3 regions of the Streptomyces sp. NPDC030245 genome follow, and region 3 is predicted to be linked to each of the others. Evidence: riboswitches for the same ligand, from Rfam matches in the RefSeq annotation. Region 3 holds a riboswitch; each other region holds the start of a gene.
The links. Region 3 has a riboswitch for cobalamin ahead of cobN (cobaltochelatase subunit CobN). Riboswitches for the same ligand answer to the same signal wherever they lie in the genome.

Region 1: linked by a shared signal. The riboswitch ahead of ACZ4Z4_RS17735 (cobalamin biosynthesis protein) and the one ahead of cobN (cobaltochelatase subunit CobN) in region 3 are both predicted to bind cobalamin.
Region 2: linked by a shared signal. The riboswitch ahead of ACZ4Z4_RS36265 (energy-coupling factor ABC transporter permease) and the one ahead of cobN (cobaltochelatase subunit CobN) in region 3 are both predicted to bind cobalamin.

The regions. Positions count from the first base shown of each region.
Region 1 is NZ_JBVICF010000006.1:58,364-65,740, reverse strand. It holds gene ACZ4Z4_RS17745 (putative cobaltochelatase) at 1-337, opposite strand, end outside; gene ACZ4Z4_RS17740 (cobyric acid synthase) at 420-1,928, opposite strand; gene ACZ4Z4_RS17735 (cobalamin biosynthesis protein) at 1,925-2,923, opposite strand; cobalamin riboswitch at 3,031-3,177, opposite strand; gene ACZ4Z4_RS17730 (hypothetical protein) at 3,287-3,511, opposite strand; gene ACZ4Z4_RS17725 (inorganic phosphate transporter) at 3,524-4,819, opposite strand; gene ACZ4Z4_RS17720 (class II aldolase/adducin family protein) at 5,128-5,814, shown strand; gene ACZ4Z4_RS17715 (alpha/beta hydrolase family protein) at 5,881-7,017, shown strand; gene ACZ4Z4_RS17710 (hypothetical protein) at 7,073-7,377, shown strand, end outside.
Region 2 is NZ_JBVICF010000018.1:67,188-74,564, forward strand. It holds gene ACZ4Z4_RS36245 (MMPL family transporter) at 1-1,989, shown strand, start outside; gene ACZ4Z4_RS36250 (APH(3') family aminoglycoside O-phosphotransferase) at 2,215-3,030, shown strand; gene ACZ4Z4_RS36255 (ArsR/SmtB family transcription factor) at 3,069-4,082, opposite strand; gene ACZ4Z4_RS36260 (hypothetical protein) at 4,302-4,613, shown strand; cobalamin riboswitch at 4,726-4,909, shown strand; gene ACZ4Z4_RS36265 (energy-coupling factor ABC transporter permease) at 4,940-5,695, shown strand; gene ACZ4Z4_RS36270 (energy-coupling factor ABC transporter substrate-binding protein) at 5,695-6,093, shown strand; gene cbiQ (cobalt ECF transporter T component CbiQ) at 6,100-6,849, shown strand; gene ACZ4Z4_RS36280 (energy-coupling factor ABC transporter ATP-binding protein) at 6,846-7,377, shown strand, end outside.
Region 3 is NZ_JBVICF010000003.1:248,092-255,468, forward strand. It holds gene cobN (cobaltochelatase subunit CobN) at 1-3,420, opposite strand, end outside; cobalamin riboswitch at 3,458-3,589, opposite strand; gene ACZ4Z4_RS09680 (cobalamin biosynthesis protein CobG) at 3,698-4,978, shown strand; gene ACZ4Z4_RS09685 (precorrin-8X methylmutase) at 4,975-5,616, shown strand; gene ACZ4Z4_RS09690 (precorrin-2 C(20)-methyltransferase) at 5,613-7,139, shown strand; gene ACZ4Z4_RS09695 (cobalt-precorrin-6A reductase) at 7,261-7,377, opposite strand, start outside.

The sequences.
Region 1 (7,377 bases), on a different contig from region 3:
CCCGCTCGATGTCGAGGGCGCCGACGAGCCGGTCCTCGGACGCGCCGACGGGCAGCTCGACCATGCGTGCGGGGCGCGCGGTGGCGCCGCCCGCGTCGTGCGGGCCGTCGGGGCAGTTCGGGTCGGGCGCGGCCGGGTCGCACGAGAAGCGGCACCCGGCGACGACCGGCACCTCCGGGAGCAGCGCGGAGAGCGCGCGCACGGCGGTGGACTTGGCGGTGCCCTTCTCTCCCCGCACGAGTACGCCGCCGACGGCGGGCGACACGGCGTTCAGCAACAGCGCGAGCCGCAGGTCGTCCTGGCCGACGAGGGCGGTGAACGGATACGGGGTGGTCACAGAGCCTCCTTGATGCGGTGGTGCGTGGCGGTGCTCATGCCGGTCATCGCGCGGGCGCTCGTGCCGGCCTTTGCGCGGGCGCTCACGACGGCGCACCCGGCGCGATGAACGGCAGGCCCTCCGGTGGGCCGTTCTCGATCAGCCGCCACAGCGCGTCCGTGTCCGCGTGTTCTTCGATCAGGTCGCCCAGCAGGTCGAGCTGCTCCTCCCGCAGCGCGCCGAAGCTGGTGTCGGGGGCGGGCACGAAGCGGCGGCCCGCCGCACGGGCGACCTCGGTGAGAAACCGGCGGCGGAACGCGTCGCTCTCCAGCGACCCGTGCCAGTGCGTGCCCCACACCTCGCCGACCCGGCAGCCGTCCAGGAAGGGCTCCCCGCCCGCCACCTCGGCGACGCCGTGGTGGATCTCGTACCCCTCGACCGGTTCCCCGAGCGCCTCGCCCACCGGCCTGGCGAGGGTCTTCTCGCGGGCGAACCGCACCCGCACCGGCAGCAGCCCGAGCCCGTCCACGGACCCGGCCCGCGACTCCACCTCGTCCTCGATGTGCTCGCCGAGGACCTGGAAGCCGCCGCAGATGCCGAGCACGGGCCGCCCCTCGGCCGCCCGGCGCGCGAGGGCGTCCGCGAGACCGCGCTCCCGCAGCCAGGCCAGCGCCTTCACGGTCCCGCGCGTGCCCGGTACGACCACGAGGTCCGCGTCGACGAGCTCCTCCGCCCGGTCCACGAACCGCACGACGACGCCCGGCTCGGCGGCCAGCGCGTCGACATCCGTGAAGTTGGACATCAGCGGCACCGCGCAGACGGCGACCCGCAGCACGTCCTCGCCGACCGGCGGCGCCACCACGGACTCCCGGACGGCGCCGCGCAGGGAGACCCGCAGGCCGTCCTCCTCGTCGATGCCGAGCCCGTGCTGGAACGGCAGCACGCCGTACGTGCGCCGCCCGGTGAGCCCGAGCAGCATGTCGAGCCCCGGTTCGAGGAGGGAGACGTCCCCGCGGAACTTGTTGACCAGGTATCCGGCCACCAGCTCCTGGTCGGCCGCGCTCAGGAGCGCCGTCGTACCGAAGAACGACGCGAACACCCCGCCGCGGTCGATGTCACCGACCACCAGGACGGGGAAGCGGGCGGCGCGCGCGATGCCCATGTTCACGATGTCGGTGCGCCGCAGATTGATCTCGGCGGGACTGCCCGCGCCCTCACAGATCACGGCGTCATAGCTGCCCCGCAGCTCGTCGAGGCATCCCTTGACGGTGTCGAACAGCGCCTCCTGGCGCCCCCCGTGGTAGCCGCGCGCGCTCATCTCGCCCACCGGCCTGCCCATGAGGACGACCTGGCTCGACCGGTCGCCGCCGGGCTTGAGCAGCACGGGGTTCATCAGCGCGCTCGGCTCGACGCGGGCGGCCTGCGCCTGCATGGCCTGCGCGCGCCCGATCTCGGCGCCCTCGCGGGTGACGAAGGAGTTGAGGGACATGTTCTGCGCCTTGAACGGCGCGACGGACACGCCCTTGCGGGTCAGCCACCGGCAGATGCCGGCGGTGACGACGCTCTTCCCGGCGTCCGAGGTGGTCCCGGCGACGAGCAACCCGCCACTCATGCGTTTCTCCCTGACGTAGCCGACCACGACCCTGCCGACCGTGACCGTGCCGACCGCGACCGTGCCGACCCCAGTGCCCCGCGGGCGGCGACCGCGACGCCGAGAGCCAGCCAGCTCACGCGCCGCGAGAGCCGCACGGCCCGCTCGATGTCCGTCACCCGCACCTCCCGCCCCGCCGCGTTCAGGACGGGCCGGTGCTCGACCCGTCCCGCGTACGAGAGGGTCCCCCCGAGCCGCACCCCCAACGCCCCCGCGAAGGCGGCCTCGACGGGCCCCGCGTTGGGGCTCGGGTGCTTCGCGGCGTCGGCGCGCCACGCCCCGACCGCGCCCGAGGGCGACTCCCCGGCCAGCGCGGCGAGCGCGGCGGTGAGCCGCGCCCCCGGCCACCCGAAGACGTCGTCGAGGCGGGCGGAGGCCCACCCGTAGCGCCGGTACCGCGGTGACTTGTGGCCGACCATCGCGTCCAGCGTGTTCACGGCGCGGAAGGCGACGAGCCCCGGCACCCCGCCGAAGGCGCCCCACACGAGCGCCCCCACCACCGCGTCGGACGTGTTCTCGGCGACGGACTCCACGACGGCCCGCGCGATGCCGTCGGCGTCGAGTGCCTGCGGGTCACGCCCGCACAGATGCGGCAGCCGCTCCCGCGCGACCTCGATGTCGCCGGCCTCCAGCGCCCCGCCGACGGCCCGCGCCTCCCGGCCGAGTGAGGTGCCGCCGACGACGGACCAGGTCGCGGCGGCGGTCAGCGCCACCGAGCCGGCGCGTGACCGGCGTACGAGACGGGAGGCGAGGGCGGCGGCGCCCGCCGCGCCCCCCGCGCACACCACGGCGTGCAGCGCGCCCCACCCGCGGTGGTCGCGCCACAGCTTCCGCTCGACGGCGCCCGCGGCACGTCCGAACGCGGCGACCGGATGGCCTCGGCGCGGATCGCCGAGCAGCAGGTCACCGAGGAGTCCGGCGGCGGCGCCGTACGCGAAGTCGCGATCGGCACTCATGGGCTCAGCCCGTCGCTGCGCTGAGGAGGGAGTTCGTACGCAGGGAAGGAACCGGCAACGGGCGGCCGCGCATGGCGATATGTCCTCACTCAGGGTGTCCGCGCCCTGGTTCGACGTGATCGGCGGCGAGAGTTCCTGGCTTCCGGGGGAGCGTCTTCCCCCCGGTGACAGTGGCGGGACCGCGCCGGATTCGCACCGGCTTCCTCTTCTGCCGCCGTAGTTGGCCCCGGCAGTCCACCACGCCCCGCGAACGCCCGTCAACTCGCCGTTGACCTGCGGCGGGAGAGTGTGCGGAGCCCCACACACGCCGGTGGGGCGCGAGACGTACTCACACGTCCCGCGCCCCACCGTCGAACGCTGCCGTCAGGCGACGATCAGATAGATCCCGTACGCCACGGCCGCCGCGCACAGCGCGAAGCAGGCGTACGCGCCGGTGCGCGCCATGGTCGCGGAACCGCCGCCCGAGGCGGCCGCCGCCTCCTGCTTGGAGAGGCCGACGATGCCGAGGGTGAACAGGCCCACCAGGGCCACCGTCACCGCGAGGCTGACTCCGAAGACGGAGCCGAGGGCTGCCCAGTCGATGCTCATGGTGATCTGTCCTTATACCGTCGCGGGCCGGGCGGGGTCCGCCAGGGCGCCGGTCGTGGTGGTGGTCGGGGCTCCGACGGTGGCCTTGACGGGCTCGTCCGGTCCGGTGGCGGCGGCCAGCGCGCCCGTGGTGGGCGGGGTGACGGCGGCGATCGCGGTGGTCACGACGCCCGCGGGCTCGGCACCGGTGGTGCCGTCGTGGCGGATCTCGTCGTCGGTGACGTTGGTGTGGTCGATGGCGTTGCGCCGCGAGAGCACCCAGATGACGGCCGAGCCGGCGATCAGGAGCGCTGCGGTGACCGCGACGCCCCAGGGGCCCTGCTTGGTGAGGAGCTCGGCGCCCGCGCCGACCAGACCGGCGGCCGGCAGGGTCAGGCCCCAGGCGACGAACATCCGGGTCGCGGTCGACCAGCGGACCACGCCGCCCTTGCGGCCGAGGCCCGCGCCCATCACGGCGCCGGAGCAGGACTGGGTGGTGGAGAGCGAGAAGCCCAGGTGCGAGGAGGCCAGGATGACCGTCGCGGCGCTGGTCTGGGCGGCGAAGCCCTGCTGGGGCTGGAGGTCGGTGAGGCCCTTGCCCATGGTGCGGATGATGCGCCAGCCGCCGAGGTACGTGCCGAGGGCGATGGCCACACCGGCCGAGACGATGACCCACATCGGGGGGTTCGCGCCGGGGTTCAGGACGCCGCCGGTGACCAGGGCGAGCGTGATGATGCCCATGGTCTTCTGCGCGTCGTTCGTGCCGTGGGCCAGCGAGACCAGGCCCGCGGAGGCGATCTGGCCCGCGCGGTAGCCCTTGGCGGTGGCCTTGGTGTCGGTGTTGCGGCCGATCCGGTACGTCAGGCGCGTGGCCAGCGCCGCGGCGATGCCCGCCACGAGCGGCGCGGCGAGCGCCGGGATCAGGATCTTGGTGACGACGGTGCCGCCGTCGATCGACGACCAGCCCATCGACATGACCGCGGCGCCGATGAGGCCGCCGAAGAGGGCGTGGGAGGAACTGGAGGGCAGGCCCACCAGCCAGGTCAGGAGGTTCCAGAGGATCGCGCCGACGAGCGCGGCGAAGATGACCTCTGTCTTGAGGCCGTCCTCGTTGACGATCCCGCCTGAGATCGTCTTGGCGACTTCGACGGAGAGGAAGGCTCCGACGAGGTTGAGCACGGCGGACATGGCCACCGCCGTCTTGGGCTTGAGAGCGCCGGTCGAGATGGTCGTCGCCATCGCGTTGGCAGTGTCGTGGAAACCGTTCGTGAAATCGAACACGAGAGCGGTGACGATCACGATCCCGAGGAGAAGCGTGATGTGTTCCATTTACCCAGGCTTCTGTTGGACGTCAGTGGCATGTGGAACGTAGGCAACCTGGGTGAACGGAAAGTGAACTGAGCCGGGCGGTGCGGTGACCCGAAGTGGAGTGCCGTCGCTCCGAATGGACCAGGTGTACGAAGACGATCGTACGGATCAGGGGCGGGAAGCCTGCAAATCGGGCGGAATACTGTGCTCCGCCATCCGGCGGGCACCCTTCGCGCGCCCTGCCGCCACCGGCGCGGCGACCCGCCGAAGAGATACTGATCACGCCGGACCCCCAGAAACCGGAACCGCCCGGCTGGCAGGATCGCCGCATGACTGAGCAGCGGCACGACGAGGGCCGGGACGGGGCGCGCGACGCCGTGCGGGAAGCCTGGGCCGAGCTGGTCCTGACGGCTCGCAGGACGGTGCGGGACGGCCTGGTCGTCGGCACCTCGGGCAACGTCTCCGTACGCGTCGGCGGGACCGTCCTCGTCACCCCGAGCGGAGTGCCCTACGACCGGCTGCGGCCCGCGGACGCGGTCGGCGTCGACCTCGATGGGCAGCGGCTCTTCGGCGACCTCGCGCCGACCAGCGAACTCCCCATGCACCTCGCGATCTACCGCACCACCTCCGCGGGCGCCGTCGTCCACACCCACGCCGTGCACGCCACGGCCGTCTCGATGCTGGTCCCCGAGCTCCCGGCCGTCCACTACATGACCGGCGCCCTCGGCGGCCCGGTCCGCGTCGCGCCCTACGCGCTCTACGGAACCGACGAGCTGGCCGGGCACATGCTCCACGCCCTGCGCGACCGCACCGGCTGCCTCCTCCAGAACCACGGAACGATCACCTACGGAGACGACCTCTCCCAGGCGTACGACCGCACCGCCCAGCTGGAATGGATGGCCCGCCTCTGGCTCACGGCCGCCGCGGTCCCCGGCCACGCCCCGACACTCCTCTCCCCGCAACAGCTGCGCGAAGCGGCGGAGAAACTGCGCGGCTACGGTCAGCCCGCGGACTGAGCCGGCACATCACTCCGGAGGCATCGCCCACTGGCCCCGGAGCCCTCGGCCCCGGACACTGGGACGGTGCGCCCAGCCAAAGCGACGGCAGCGGCCGTCACCGCAGCAACAGCCGCCCTGGGGACGGCCGCGGCCGCCATCGCGGCGGGCCGTTTCGCCAGCGACGCCGCCCTCAAGACGCCACCCGGCCGCCGCCTGCCGACCGAACCCCGCCTCACCGTGCACGCCACGGCCGCGGGACAGATCAGCCTCACGCGCGCCCTCGCCAGCCGCCGCCCCGGCACGTACGGCCTGAGCGGCCCCGGCACCCACGCGGTCGTCGGCCCCGTCCTGGAGTCCGCCCCGCACGAGGCGGACACGGTCGTACGCCGCCTCGAAGCCGTCACCCGCGGCTCCCTGGAACCGGGCGACCGCGTCTGGCTCACCCCGCAGGTCCACATCGGGGACCCGCGCACGGCCCTCGGTCTCGACCACGCGGACGTCGCCATCGCCGGCGAGCTCGGCGCCCTGCCCGCCTGGTTCGTGCCCGGCGCCCGGGCCACCTGGGTCATCACCGTCCACGGCCTCGGCACCACCCGCGAACACCCCATGGTCGTCATGGACTTCCTCCACCGCCTGCGGGTCCCGGTCCTCGACCTCGCCTACCGCGGCGACCCCGGCGCGCCCCGCTCCCCGGACGGCCTCGGCCACCTCGGCGAGACGGAGTGGCGCGACCTGGACGCCGCCATCCGCCACGCCGTGCGCCACGGCGCCGAGCGCGTCGTCCTGCACGGCTGGTCCACCGGCGCCGCCATGTGCCTGCACGCCGCCGCGCACTCGGCGCTCCGCGACCGCGTCGGCGGCCTCGTCCTCGACTCCCCGGTGCTGAACTGGGAGACCACCCTGCGCGCCCTCGCCGGCGCCCGGCGCACCCCCGGACCCCTCCTTCCGCTTGCGGTCCGCGCCGCCCAAGGCCGCACCGGCCTGCGCGGCGACCGGCTGCCGGCCGCGGCGGACCCCGGCGCCCTGCGGGTGCCGACCCTCCTCGTGCACGGCCCCGACGACGCCGTCGCACCCTGGGCCCTCTCCCGCCGGCTGGCCGAACAGCGCCCGGACCTGGTCACGTTGCACCCGGTGCAGGACGCCCCGCACGGCGCCATGTGGAACGCCGACCCCGCGGGCTACGAAGAGGCGCTGCGCCGCTTCCTCACCCCCCTGCTGTGACGCTGCGCCGTCATTCCGTTTGGGTTTTCGGACCGTCAACAGGAAGACTGCCCCCGTGACGTCCCGTACCCCGCGCGACTCCAGGCTCCGACTTGTCCGCGCGCCCCGCCCGAGGGCCGAAGAGCGAGGAGAGGCCCGGCGCGACGCGACACGACCCCTCTCCGCCGCGCCCGGCGCGATGAGCAACCGCCGCACGCGCCGCCCCGCGCCCCGGCCCCCCGAGGGCACACCCGCCCCCGCGGAGCTGGCGCGCGGCGCCCGCGCCTGCCTCGCCGCCGCCGCCCGGGTCGCCCGCTGGGCCGACGCCGCCCTGCGCCCGGGGCCCGGCCGCACCGGCGCGACCCCCGACGGCAAGGGCAC
Region 2 (7,377 bases), on a different contig from region 3:
CGCGCCCCCGAGGGCGAGAAGATCGACTCCGCCAAGCCCAAGGCCGAGGTCGAGAAGATGGTCGCGGCCATCGGCAAGGGCCCGCAGGTCGGCTCTGTCGACGACCCGTTCAAGGCCAAGACCGTCAGCAAGGACGGCTCCACCGCCTACGCGTCGGTCACCTACAAGGTGCCCGCCACCGAGCTGACCGACGAGGCCAGGGACGCGCTGACCAAGGCCACCGACCAGACCCGCGACGCGGGCCTGACGGTCGAGACCGGCGGTGACGCCGTCATGGCCGAGCAGGAGATGGGCGGCAGCGCCGAACTCATCGGCATCGCGATCTCCGCGGTCGTCCTGATCCTCACCTTCGGTTCGCTGGTCGCCGCGGGCATGCCGCTGCTGACCGCGATCATCGGCGTGGGCATCGGCATCTCCGGCATCGCGGCGCTCGGCAGCACGCTGGACCTCTCCGCCACGACCTCCACGCTCGCGATGATGATCGGCCTCGCCGTCGGCATCGACTACGCCCTCTTCATCGTCTCCCGCTACCGCGCGGAGATAGCCGAGGGCCGCGAACCGGAGGAAGCCGCGGGCCGGGCCACCGGAACCGCCGGATCCGCCGTCGTGTTCGCCGGCCTCACCGTCGTCGTCGCCCTCTCGGGCCTCGCGATCGTCAACATCCCGATCCTCACCAAGATGGGCCTGGCCGCGGCGGCCACCGTCGTGATCGCCGTCCTCATCGCGCTCACCATGATCCCCGCGCTGCTCGGCTTCGCCGGCCGCAAGGTGCTGCGCCGCAAGGACCGCAAGAAGTCCGCGAGCGAGCTCCAGGACCCGAACGCCAAGCCGAAGCTCGGCACCCGCTGGGCGCGCTTCGTCCTGCGCCACCCGCTCTCCGTGCTCCTCGTCGCCGTCATCGGCCTCGGTGCCGTGGCCGTCCCGGCCGCCAGCCTGGAGCTCGGCCTGCCCGACGAGGGCTCGTCCGCGCCGGACACCACCCAGCGCAAGGCGTACGACATGCTGTCGGAGTCCTTCGGCGCCGGCTTCAACGGCCCGCTGATGGTCACCGTCAGCAAGGACGCCGACGTGGCGGGGGCCGCCAAGACCGTCGGCGACTCGATCGCCAAGATCGACGGCGTCGCCGCGGTGACGCCCGCCCAGCCCAACAAGGCCGGCGACACCGCGATCATGAACGTCGTCCCGGAGACCGGGCCGAGCGACCACGAGACCGAGGAACTGGTCAAGTCGATCCGCTCGACCGCCGACGGCATCGGCTCCGACACCGGCTCCGAGATCCTGGTCACCGGCCAGACCGCGATGACCATCGACTTCTCGCAGACCCTGGACGACGCGCTCCTGCCCTACCTCGGTCTCGTCGTCGGCCTGGCGTTCCTGCTCCTGATGCTGGTCTTCCGCTCGATCCTGGTCCCGCTCAAGGCGGCGCTCGGCTTCCTCCTCTCGGTGGCCGCCGCGCTCGGCGCCGTCGTCGCGGTCTTCCAGTGGGGCTGGCTCGCGGACGTCGTGGGCGTCGACCAGCCGGGCCCGATCATGAGCATGATGCCGATCTTCATGATCGGTGTGGTCTTCGGCCTGGCGATGGACTACGAGGTCTTCCTCGTGACGCGGATGCGCGAGGCGTACGTCCACGGGGCGCGCCCGGGCGAGTCGGTCGTCACCGGCTTCACCCACGGCGGACGGGTCGTGGCCGCGGCCGCGGTCATCATGATCAGCGTCTTCTCCGGCTTCATCATGGAGAACGACGACATGATCAAGATGATGGGCTTCGGTCTGGCCGTCGCCGTCCTCTTCGACGCCTTCGTCGTCCGCATGGCGATCGTGCCCGCCGTCCTCGCCCTGCTCGGCAAGTCCGCCTGGTGGCTGCCGCGCTGGCTGGACAAGGCGCTGCCGAACGTGGACGTGGAGGGCGAGAAGCTCCACAAGAACCTCGGCGACACCGGTTCGCCGGACGCCGAGGCGGACCGGGAGCTCGCACCCGTGGGCCGCTGACACACCGCCGTTCGGCACGGGCGGGCCGGCCGGGACGCCCCCACTGACCAGTGGGGAACGTCCCGGCCGGCCCGCCCGGTTCTTTTTCCCGGGCGCCCGCCGCCGGGGCCCGCTCCGATTGCCCCGACTGCCGCAACCGACAGCGCGCACCGGGTCGGCCGGCAACGCATCAACGCCCCCCGAAATATCGGGTGGGAGCCGCGGGTCTCGCCTGCCATGATGCCGATCATGAGCAGCGATCTGCGGCGCAGGTACGCCGCGTACCGATGGACCCCCGCGACGGACGGCGCATCGGGCGCCGAGGTGCACCACCTCACCGGGGCGGGCGCGGACGCACCCGAGTTGTACGTGAAGACCACCCCGGTCACGTCCGACGGCCCGCCCTCCGACCTGGCGGACGAGGCCGACCGCCTCGCCTGGCTGGCCGGCCGGGGCATCCCCGTGCCGCGCATCGTCGAGCGAGGCGCCGACGACCGCGTGACGTGGCTGGTGACCGAGGCCGTGCCCGGCAGGCCGGCCGCCGACGAGTGGCCACAGGAGCAGCGCTTCGCGGTCGCCGAGTCGCTCGCCGACCTCGCAGCGGCCCTGCACCGACTGCCCCTGGACGACTGCCCGTTCGACCGCACCCTGCCGGTCACCATGGAGCAGGCCGCACGCCACGTGGCCGACGGCCTCGTGGAGCTGGACGACCTCGACGAGGAACGCGCCGGATGGACCGGGCAGCGCCTCCTCGACGAGCTGCGCCGCACCCGCCCGGCGGCGGAGGACCCGGTCGTCACCCACGGCGACCTCACCCCGGAGAACGTCCTGCTCGACCCCGACACCTGCCGCGTCACCGGAGTCATCGACGTCGTCCGGCTCGGCAGGGCGGACCGGCACACCGACCTCGCCGTCCTGCTGCGGGAGTTGGCCCACGAGGAGGACCCGTGGTTCGGACCCGGGTACGCCGAACGGTTCCTGCGGCGGTACGAGGAGCGGGCGGCGGTCACGGCCGACAAGGAGAAGCTGGACTTCTACCGGCTGCTCGACGAATTCTTCTGACGCCTCCCGGGGGCCCGTAGGGGGCGCGGGCGGGCCGGTCAGCCCGTGCCCGCGTCGAGGAGTACGTGTCCGGCCGGTGTGAGCGTGTGCCGGACGCTCTTGCCGTCGCGGGTCTGTGCGGTGAGTCCGGCGCGGCGCAGGACGCTTGCGTGTTCACTGGCGCTCGCGAGGGCGATACGGGCGTGCGAGGCGAGCTGGCCCGTGGTGCAGGCCGGGTGGTCGCCGATGACGCGCAGCACGGTCGCGCGCGTGCGGCCCAGGAGCGCGGTCAGGGCGGGCGGGACGGCGGAGCCGGTCAGTGCTTCGGCGGTGAACACGGCGGGCACCGCGCCCGGCCGGTCGTCGTGCAGGGGATAGGTGATCCACGGCTGGGGCTCGGCGGTGTCGTCCAGAGCGGGATAGTGCGAGCCGAACAGGGTGGGGATCAGGAGGAGCCCGCGCCCGCCGAGACGGACGTCGGCGTCGCGCCCGGAAGCCATGGTCAGGTGCAGGACGGGCGGACGCCAGGCGATGTAGCGGGGGTTGAGCCCGCTCAGGAGACGCTCGACGCCGTGCCCGGCCAGCTGCTGGAGCCTGCGGGTGCGGTCGACCTGGGCGAGCCTGTCGATGCGTGACCAGTAGGGCGCGATGAAGTGCCGATGGGCATGGGCGACCGTGTCCGCCAACTCGCCGACCAGGGACGGGTCGTCGCCGAGCGCGCGGACATCGGACGAGAGGCCCGGGGGGCGGCCGGTGGCCCACTGCCGCAGATCCTTCCGGACCCGGTCGGCAGGTGTCCCGCGCAGCCGGTCGACCAGGTCGTCCGGGTGCCCCTCACCGCTCAGGTCCAGGAAGTCCACCGCCGCGCCGGTGGCGGGGATCAACTCGCACAAGGTCCGCATCCGGGGCACCAGGTGCCGGGTCGCCCGTCCGCGCCAGGCGTCGAACCGGACCGGATGGGAGCGTTCCTGCACCAACCGGACGGCGATCTCCAGTTCGAGCAAGGGTCGTGGCGCCGAGGCCAGTCGGGTGCGGGCCAGGTCCTCGGCGGTGAAGTGGATGCGCAGCGTCACCCGGGCGATCCTCCTCGCGGCCTTCGTTTCGGGCCAGTCCGAAACGAGTCGATCAATGGCGGCCGGCGGCCAACACTGGCAGGGCCGGGAGAACGCACCAGCATCCCGGCTCACGGGGGGAGGGGGCGGCGCCGCCGGACACCTCGCTGCCGGCGGCGCCGACACCCGCCCCCGTTCTGCCACAGCTCCACTCCGACGAAGGGAAATTCCGTGCGTCACATGAACAAGGCCGCCCTGCTCGTGTCCGCGACGGCGCTGACCACCGCGCTCGCGGCGACGCCCGCGGTGGCCGACACGCACCGGACCAGCACTCCGAAGGCCACCGCGTCCTCCGGCACGAGCGAGGCTGCCGCCAAGACCGCCGCCAAGGCTACGGACGAGTTCGGCGCGATGTCGTGGATCTATGTGGGCACCTACCGCACCCTGTCCGCGTGCCAGGCCGACGGCCGGAACTCCATCTACTCCGAGTGGGCCTGCAAGAAGAACCCCAGCAGCGGCAAGTGGCAGCTGTGGGTGAACGACGAGTCGTGATCGACTGCCGGAGGCGCTGAGCCTCTGAGCAGGGGCGTACGCGGTGGTGGTGCGTGTCGAGGCGTGCCACCGCCGCGGCCGCCGCGCGAGTTGTCAGGCAGATCTTTGCGCACTAGTGTCACCACGCCTTGGTGCTCGGGAAATCCGGTGTGATGCCGGTGCGGCCCTCGCCACTGTGATCGGGAAGTCCGGCTCCAGCCCTCGCGGCAGCCACTGGGTGCACACGCACCCGGGAAGGCGGAGTCCGGTCGGTACGACCCGTCAGCCAGGAGACCGGCCAAGGCGCGTTGTCCATCCACGAGGTGCTGGAGAGGGTCTGCTGAGCCATGCACATAGCCGAGGGTTTCCTCCCGCCGGCGCACGCGATCGCCTGGGGCGTAGCGTCCGCGCCGTTCGTCGTCCACGGAGTCCGCTCCCTGACCCGTGAAGTCAAGGAGCACCCGGAGAGCACGCTGCTCCTCGGTGCCTCCGGGGCCTTCACGTTTGTCCTATCCGCATTGAAGATCCCGTCGGTGACGGGGAGTTGCTCGCACCCGACGGGGACCGGGCTCGGGGCGATCCTGTTCCGGCCACCGATCATGACGGTGCTCGGCACCATCACCCTGCTCTTCCAGGCGCTGCTGCTCGCCCACGGCGGGCTCACCACCCTGGGCGCCAACGTGTTCTCCATGGCGATCATCGGCCCTTGGGCGGGATACGCGGTCTACCGGCTCCTCAGGCGGTACGACGTGCCGCTCATGGTCACCGTGTTCTTCGGGGCGTTCGTCGCCGACCTGACCACGTACTGCGTCACCAGCGTCCAGTTGGCCCTGGCGTTCCCCGACCCCGGCAGCGGTTTCCTGGGCGCCCTGGGCAAGTTCGGCGGCATCTTCGCCGTCACCCAGATCCCCCTGGCGGTCAGCGAGGGCCTGCTCACCGTCCTGGTGATGCGCCTGCTCGTGCAGTCCAGCAAGGGCGAGCTCACGCGTCTCGGCGTACTGCTCCAGGGCAAGCGGAGCGCCACGACACCCGAGACGCCCGAGACAGCCAAGACGCCCGAGACAGCCGAGACGTCCGAGACGCAGACGGGGGCCAGTGCCTGATGAGCCGGAACGCGAAGATCAACACACTGCTGCTCCTCATCGTCGCCGCGCTCGCGGTACTGCCCCTGGCGCTCGGTCTCGGCGACGACGAGGAAGAGCCGTTCGCCGGCGCCGACGCCCAGGCCGAGACGGCGATCACCGAGCTCGAACCGGACTACGAACCGTGGTTCTCGCCGCTGTACGAACCCCCGTCCGGGGAGGTCGAGTCCGCGCTGTTCGCCCTCCAGGCGGCCATCGGCGCGGGCGTCCTCGCCTACTACTTCGGGCTGCGCAAGGGCCGCCGCCAGGGCGCGGAACAGGCGCGGGCGGAAGCGGAAGCCGTGCGGTCCGAGGCGGCGGGCGGTTCCGACGAGCCGGTCGACGCGGGCAGCCCCCGGTCCGGGACCGAGCGGGCCTGACCCGGCGTGCTGCCCATCGACGCGGCGGCGCACAGCAGTCGCTGGCGCCGCCGGCACCCCGTGGACAAGGCCGTGCTCGGTCTCGGCCTCACCGTCCTGGCCATCTCGCTGCCGCCCTGGCCGGGCGCCGTCCTGGTGCTGGTCACGGCGCTCGCGCTGCTGCTCGGCCCGGCGGGCGTGCCGCCCGGCAAGCTGTGGCGGGCCTACCGCGTGCCGCTCGGCTTCTGCGTGACCGGCGCCCTGACCCTGCTCGTCCAGGTCGGCGGCCCCGACGGGTTCGTGGCGTTCGCGGACGGCGGCCCGGCGCGCGCGGGCGGACTGCTCCTGCGGACCTCCGCGGCCTCGCTCGGCGTGCTCCTGTTCGCCTTCACCACCCCCATGTCGGACCTGCTGCCCCGCCTGGTGAAGGCGGGGGTGCCCGCGCCGGTCGTGGACGTGGCACTCGTCACGTACCGCATGAGCTTCCTGCTCCTGGACTCCATGGGCCGGATCAGACAGGCGCAGGCCGCCCGGCTCGGCCACACCACCCGCGCCGCCACCTGGCGTTCCCTCGCCGGTCTCGGCGCCACCGCGTTCGTGCGCGCCTTCGACCGGGCGAGCCGGCTACAGGCCGGGCTCGCCGGGCGCGGCTACGACGGCACCCTGCGCGTCCTCGTGCCCGAGGCCCGGATCTCCCGGCCCTTCCTCGCCGCGGGCGCGGCACTCCTCGTGGGCCTGGTGGCCCTGACCCTCGTCCTGGAAAGGTTCCTTCGATGAGCACCACGGGTGCCACGAGCGCCGCGCGGGCCCTGAGCGAGCCCGTGGTCGCTCTCCGCGCGGTGTCCTACGCGTACGAGGACGGGCCCACCGTCCTCAGCGGCCTCGACTTCGACGTCGTCGAGGGCCGCGCCCTCGCCCTGCTCGGACGCAACGGCAGCGGCAAGACCACCCTGATGCGACTGCTCAGCGGCGGCCTCCGGCCCGGCTCCGGCGAGCTGACGGTCGAGGGAGTCCCCGTGGCGTACCACCGCAAGGGCCTCACCCGGCTCCGCACGACCGTGCAGCTGGTCGTGCAGGACCCGGACGACCAGCTGTTCGCCGCCTCGGTCGAACAGGACGTCTCCTTCGGCCCCTTGAACCTCGGCCTGCCCGACGCCGAGGTCCGGGCGAGGGTCGCCGAGGCGCTCGCCGCCCTCGACATCACCGCGCTCGCCGACCGGCCCACCCACCTGCTCTCCTACGGCCAGCGGAAGCGGACCGCCATCGCCGGAGCCGTGGCGATGCGCCCCCGCGTGCTCATCCTCG
Region 3 (7,377 bases):
CTCGGTGAGCTTGTCGTACATCCAGTCGGCGACGACGCCCGTCGTGGCGTCGTAGCCGAACAAGTAGTCCACCGTGGCGGCGAGTTCGAAGGCGCCCTTGTAGCCGTGGCGGCGCATCGCCTCGATCCACTTGGGGTTGACGACGCGGGCGCGGAAGACGCGCGAGGTCTCCTCGACCAGGGTGCGCGTGCGGACCGTCTCGGGGCGCGTGGAGTCGCCGATGTACGCCTCCGGGGCCGTGCCCCGCAGCGCGCGCACGGTCGCCACCATGCCGCCGTGGTACTGGAAGTAGTCGTCCGAGTCCGCGATGTCGTGCTCGCGGGTGTCGGTGTTCTTCGCGGCCACCGCGATGCGCTTGTACGCGGTCTCCATCTCGGCGCGCGCCGGGCGGCCTTCGAGCCCGCGGCCGTACGCGTAACCGCCCCACACCGTGTACACCTCGGCGAGGTCCGCGTCGGTGCGCCAGTCGCGGGAGTCGATGAGCTGGAGCAGGCCCGCGCCGTACGTGCCGGGGCGCGAGCCGAAGATGCGGGTGGTGGCCCGGCGCTCGTCGCCGTGCTCGGCGAGGTCGGCCTGCGCGTGGGCGCGTACATAGTTCCGGTCGGCGGGCTCGTCGAGCGAGGCGGCGAGCCGCACCGCGTCGTCGAGCAGGCCGATCGTGTGCGGGAACGCGTCGCGGAAGAAGCCCGAGATGCGCAGCGTCACGTCGATGCGGGGGCGGCCGAGCTCCTCGTACGGGATGGCCTCCAGGCCCGTGACGCGGCGCGACGCGTCGTCCCAGACCGGGCGGACGCCGAGCAGCGCCATGGCCTCGGCGACGTCGTCGCCCGCGGTGCGCATCGCGCTGGTGCCCCACAGGGAGAGGCCCACGGAGGTGGGGTACTCGCCGTTGTCGGACCTGTACCGCTCGATCAGGGAGTCGGCGAGGGCCTGGCCCGTCTCCCACGCGAGGCGCGACGGGACGGCCTTCGGGTCGACCGAGTAGAAGTTGCGGCCGGTAGGCAGGACGTTGACCAGGCCGCGCAGGGGCGAACCGGAGGGCCCGGCAGGGACGAAGCCGCCGTTCAGAGCGTGCACGGAGTGGTCGAGCTCGGCGGTGGTGGCGGCGAGGCGCGGGACCACCTCGCGGGCCGCGAACTCCAGGACCGCGGCGACCTGTTCACCCTGGTCGCGCGGGACGGCGGAGAGGTCCCAGTCCGCGTCGTCCATCGCCTGGACCAGCGCGCGGGCCTGCTCCTCGGCCGCGTCGGCGGTGGTGCGCGTCGCCGCGGACTCGTCGAGGCCGAGGGCTTCGCGCAGACCGGGCAGGGCGCTCGTGCCGCCCCAGATCTGGCGGGCCCGCAGGATCGCGAGGACGAGGTTGACGCGGTCACCGGCGGCCGGAGCCGTGCCGAGGACGTGCAGGCCGTCGCGGATCTGCGCGTCCTTGATCTCGCAGAGCCAGCCGTCGACGTGCAGCAGGAAGTCGTCGAAGCCGTCGTCGTCCGGGCGGTCCTCCAGGCCCAGGTCGTGGTCGAGCTTCGCGGCCTGGATGAGCGTCCAGATCTGCGCGCGGATCGCCGGAAGCTTCGCCGGGTCCATGGAGCTGATCTGCGCGTACTCGTCGAGGAGCTGCTCCAGGCGCGCGATGTCGCCGTAGGAGTCGGCGCGCGCCATCGGCGGCACCAGGTGGTCGATGAGCGTGGCGTGCACGCGGCGCTTGGCCTGGGTGCCCTCGCCCGGGTCGTTGACCAGGAAGGGGTAGATCAGCGGCAGGTCGCCGAGCGCGGCGTCCGGGCCGCAGGCGGCGGACAGGCCCGCGTTCTTGCCGGGCAGCCACTCCAGGTTGCCGTGCTTGCCGAGGTGGATCATCGCGTCGGCGCCGAAGCCGCCGTCCGACGCGGACGCCGCGATCCAGCGGTACGCCGCCAGATAGTGGTGCGACGGCGGCAGGTCCGGGTCGTGGTAGATCGCGATGGGGTTCTCGCCGAAGCCGCGCGGCGGCTGGATGAGGATGAGCAGGTTCCCGCGGCGCAGCGCGGCGAGCACGATGTCGCCCTCGGGGTCGCCGCCGTTCCCCACGCGGGAGCGGTCGAGGAACATCTCGCCGGGCGGCGGCCCCCAGTGCCGCTCGACCGACTCGCGCAGTTCCTCGGGCAGCGTCGCGTACCAGCGCTTGTAGCCGGCGGCCGGGATGCGCACCGGGTTGGCGGCGAGCTGCTCCTCGGTGAGCCAGTCCTGGTCGTGGCCGCCCGCGTCGATGAGCGCGCGGATCAGCTCGTCGCCGTCGCCGGAGACGAGGCCCGGGATGTCGGCCTCGGGGCCGAAGTCGTAGCCCTCGGCGATGAGCCTGCGCAGGAGCGCGACGGCGGACGCGGGCGTGTCGAGGCCCACCGCGTTGCCGATGCGGGAGTGCTTGGTCGGGTAGGCGGAGAGCACCAGCGCGAGGCGCTTGTCGGCGGCCGGGATGTGCTTCAGACGCGCGTGCCGTACGGCGATGCCGGCGACCCGGGCCGCCCGCTCGGCGTCGGCCACGTACGCGGGCAGGCCGTCCTCGTCGATCTCCTTGAAGGAGAAGGGGACCGTGATCAGGCGCCCGTCGAACTCCGGCACCGCGATCTGGCTCGCGGCGTCCAGCGGCGAGACGCCCTCGTCGTTCTCCTCCCACGCGGAGCGCGACCCGGTCAGGCAGAGCGCCTGGAGGATCGGCACGTCGAGGCCGGTCAGCGCGCCCGCGTCCCACGACTCGTCGTCGCCGCCCGCCGACGCCTCGGCGGGCTTGGTGCCGCCCGCCGCGAGGACGGTCGTCACGATGGCGTCGGCGGCGCGCAGCTCGTCGATCAGCTCGGGCTCCGGGGCGCGCAGCGAGGCCACGTACAGCGGCATCGCGCGGGCGCCCGCGTCCTCGATCGCGCCGCACAGCGCGTCCACGAAGGCGGTGTTGCCGCTCATGTGGTGGGCGCGGTAGTAGAGCACCGCGACCGTGGGGCCCTCGACGCCTGCGCGGGCCGTGCGCTCCAGCGGGCCCCAGGAGGGTGCGGCGGCGGGCGGCTCGAAGCCGTGGCCGGTGAGCAGCACGGTGTCGGAGAGGAAGCGGGCCAGCTGCTCCAGGTTGGCGGGGCCGCCGTGCGCGAGGTAGGCGTGCGCCTCGGCGGCGATGCCGATCGGCACGGTCGAGGAGGCCATCAACTGGGCGTCGGGCGCCTGCTCGCCGGTGAGCACGACGACCGGGAGGCCGGTGGCGATGAGCTGGTCCAGGCCGTCCTGCCAGGCGCGGACGCCGCCGAGGAGGCGCACGACGACGAGGTCGACGCCGTCGAGCAGGGCGGGCAGCCCGTCCAGGTCGAGACGGGACGGGTTGGCGAACCGGTAGTCGACGGGGCCGCCCGCCGCGCGGGCGCTGAGCAGGTCGGTGTCGGAGGTCGACAACAGCAGAAGCATGCGGGCGCAGGCCTTCCTCGGGGTGTCCGCGCCCCGGGTGGTCGTATGGACGGCAGGAGTTCCTGGCTCACCCCACGCGGGTGGGACTCACAGTGGCGGGACCGCGCCGGATTCGCACCGGGCTTCCTCCCTCGGGTCCTGGTGGACCCACGCCGTCGCTGGCGTCGACGGACCTGGCGGTCCGCCGCCTGCATAGTAAGTCCTGCCCGCCGCGGATGGGGCGGGCACCTGCCGGGACGGCCCGTCTCGGGAGGGGACCGGCCGGATCCGCGTGGGTATGCTCGCCGCCATGCCGCCCACCCGAGCACCATCCCCAGACCAGGGCGAATCCCTCATACGCGACCGGGGCGACGCCTGCCCCGGAGCCCTCCGCCTGCACCTCGCGGACGACGGGCGCCTCGCCCGACTCCGGCTGCCCGGCGGCCTTTTGACGGGGCATCAGGTCGCCGTGCTGGCCGCCGCGGCGGAGCGTCTCGCGGACGGGAACCTCAGCGTCACCTCGCGCGGCAACATCGAGCTGCGCGGCCTCGGCGACGCGTGCGGCGGCGAACTCTCCCGGCTGCTCGCGGACGCGGGGCTGCTGCCCTCCGAGCGGCACGAGCGGGTGCGGAACGTGGTGGCGTCCCCGCTCGCGGGCACCGACGGACTCGGCCACGCCGACGTGCAGTTGTGGGCCCGTGAGCTGGACGGACTCCTGTGCTCCGAGGAGTGGACCGCGGAGCTCTCGGGGCGCTTCCTGTTCGCCCTGGACGACGGCCGCGGGGACGTGGCCGGGCTCGGCGGCGATGTGACCTTGATCGCAGAATCGGGCGGGACCGCGGTCGTACGTCTCGGGGGCCAGGCCCTCCGCATCGCCGCGGCCGACGCCCCGCGCGCCGCCCGTGCCGTCGCCGGCGCCTTCCTCGACGCCGCGCGCGAGGCGGGCAACGGCGCCTGGCGGGTGCGCGAACTGCCCGCAGGGACGACCGCCGACCTCGCGGGAGCGCTGGTCCGGGCCGATGTCGCCGCCACGCCCGCCGAAGCCCCGACGCCACAGGTCACCGCGCCGCCCGCCCCGGGCGTCGTCGGCCGCGCCGTGGTGGTCCACGCCCCCCTCGGCCGTGTGAGCGCGGCCCAGTGGCGGGCCCTCCTCCCGCTCCCCGCCGACGAGCTGCGGGTCACGCCCTGGCGCGGCTTCGTGCTCCCCGGCTTCCCGGACGGCGCGGCGGCCCGCGAACGGCTGGCCGCGCTGGCCGCCGCCCGGTACGTCACCGCACCCGACTCCCCCTGGCTCGGCGTCGGCGCCTGCACCGGACGCCCCGGCTGCGCCAAGTCCCTGGCCGACGTACGCGCCGACGCCGTCCCCGGCCCCGGCGGTCTGCCCGTCCACTGGTCCGGCTGCGAGCGGCGCTGCGGGCACCCGCACGGCGACTGGGTCGACGTCCTCGCCACCGGCGACGGGAGTTACGCGGTGACGGTGCGCAGGGCCGGCGAGGACCCGGCGCCCGTGACGGGCAACACCTTGACCGAGACGGTCACCACGGCACGTAACACCACGAAACCAACGGCCACGAGATGAGCGAGAGCACAGTGTTCGACTACGAGAAGGACGGCGCGGCGATCTACCGCGAGTCCTTTGCCACCATCCGCGCGGAGGCGGACCTCCGCGGCCTGCCCGCCGACGTCAGCCAGGTCGCGGTCCGGATGATCCACGCCTGCGGGATGGTGGATCTCGTGAAGGACCTCGCCTACAGCCCGCGGGTGATCGCCGACGCCCGCAAGGCGCTGCGCGACGGCGCGCCGATCCTCTGCGACGCGAACATGGTCGCGAGCGGCGTCACCCGCAAGCGGCTGCCCGCCGACAACGACGTGATCTGCACCCTCGCCGACCCGTCCGTGCCGGACCTCGCCGCCGAGCTCGGCACCACCCGCAGCGCCGCCGCCATGGAGCTCTGGCGCGACCGCCTCGAAGGCTCCGTTGTCGCCATCGGCAACGCGCCCACCGCGCTCTTCCGCCTCCTGGAGATGATCGAGGAAGGCGCGCCGCGCCCGGCCGCAGTCCTCGGCATCCCGGTCGGCTTCGTCGGCGCCGCCGAGTCCAAGGACGCGCTGGCCGAGCACTCCTCCGGCCTGGAGTACCTGGTCGTACGGGGGCGGCGCGGCGGCAGCGCGATGGCCGCGGCGGCGATCAACGCGATTGCGAGCGAGGCGGAGTGAACACCGGACAGATCCCGCAGGGGCGGCTCTACGGAGTCGGGCTCGGCCCCGGCGACCCCTCCCTGATGACCGTGCGCGCCGTCGAGGTGATCGCGTCCGCCGACGTGATCGCGTACCACTCGGCCCGGCACGGCCGCTCCATCGCCCGCTCCATCGCGGCGAAGCACCTCAGGGACGACCACATCGAGGAGCCGCTGGTCTACCCCGTCACCACGGAGACCACCGATCACCCCGGCGGTTACCGCGGCGCCCTCGACGAGTTCTACGAGGAGGCGGCGGCCCGCCTCGCCGCCCACCTCGACGCGGGCCGCACGGTCGCCGTCCTCGCCGAGGGGGACCCGCTCTTCTACGGCTCCTACCAGCACATGCACAAGCGCCTCGCGCACCGCTATCCGACCGAGGTGATCCCCGGCGTCACCTCGGTGAGCGCGGCGGCGGCCCGGCTCGGCGAGCCCCTGGTGGAGGCCGAGGAGGTGCTCACGATCCTGCCGGGCACGCTCCCGGAGGAGGAGCTGGCCGCCCGCCTCGCGGCGACGGACTCGGCGGTCGTCATGAAGCTCGGGCGTACGTTCGGGAAGGTGCGCGGCGCCCTGGAGAGCGCGGGCCGGCTCGACGAGGCCCGCTATGTCGAGCGGGCCACCATGGAGGGCGAGCGCACCGGCCGCCTCGCCGACGTGGACCCCGACTCGGTGCCGTACTTCTCCGTGGCGGTGCTGCCGAGCCGGGTGGCGCCGCTGACGGGCGGGCCCGCGCCACAACCGCCCGCGGAGCCCCGTGGCGAGGTCGTCGTGGTCGGCACGGGCCCCGCCGGGCCGCTCTGGCTGACCCCCGAGACGCGCGGCGCGCTCGCCGCCGCCGACGACCTCGTCGGCTACACCACCTACGTCGACCGCGTGCCGCACCGCGCCGGGCAGCGGCGGCACGGCTCCGACAACCGCGTGGAGTCCGAACGCGCCGAGTTCGCCCTTGAGCTGGCGCGGCGCGGGCGGCGCGTGGCCGTCGTGTCGGGCGGCGACCCCGGCGTCTTCGCGATGGCCACGGCGGTCCTTGAGGCGGCTTCGCAGGACGCGTACGCGGACGTTCCCGTGCGGGTGCTGCCCGGTGTGACGGCTGCGAACGCGGCGGCGGCCCGAGCGGGCGCCCCGCTCGGCCACGACTACGCGACCATCTCGCTCTCCGACCGGCTCAAGCCCTGGGAGGTCATCGCGGAGCGCCTGGCCGCGGCGGCCGCCGCGGACCTCGTCCTCGCGCTCTACAACCCGGGCTCGCGCAGCCGCACCTGGCAGGTCGGCAAGGCGCGCGAGCTGCTCCTCGAGCACCGGGCGCCGGACACGCCGGTCGTCCTCGGGCGGGACGTCGGCGGACCCGAGGAGAGCGTGCGCGTCGTACGCCTCGGGGACCTCGACCCGGCCGAGGTCGACATGCGGACGCTGCTGATCGTCGGCTCGTCGCAGACGCGGGTGTCGCGGCGGGGCGGGGGCGAGCAGATCGTCTGGACGCCGCGCAGGTATCCCGAGGGGTAGGCGTCTTCGTCTGCGGGTGCGTCGTGGCTGGTCGCGCAGTTCCCCGCGCCCCTGAAAAACGGGGCTGCGCCCCCGTCAGGGGCGCGGGGAACTGCGCGCTCGGCCCCCACACACCCGCACCTCACCGCGCAGCGGCACGCACCCGGTCGACGGCCTCCTCCGGGGTGGCGACCGTGGGCACAGCCGTCGGAAGGGCAGGGCGCCGGACCACCACGACGGGAATCCCCGCCTCGCGCGC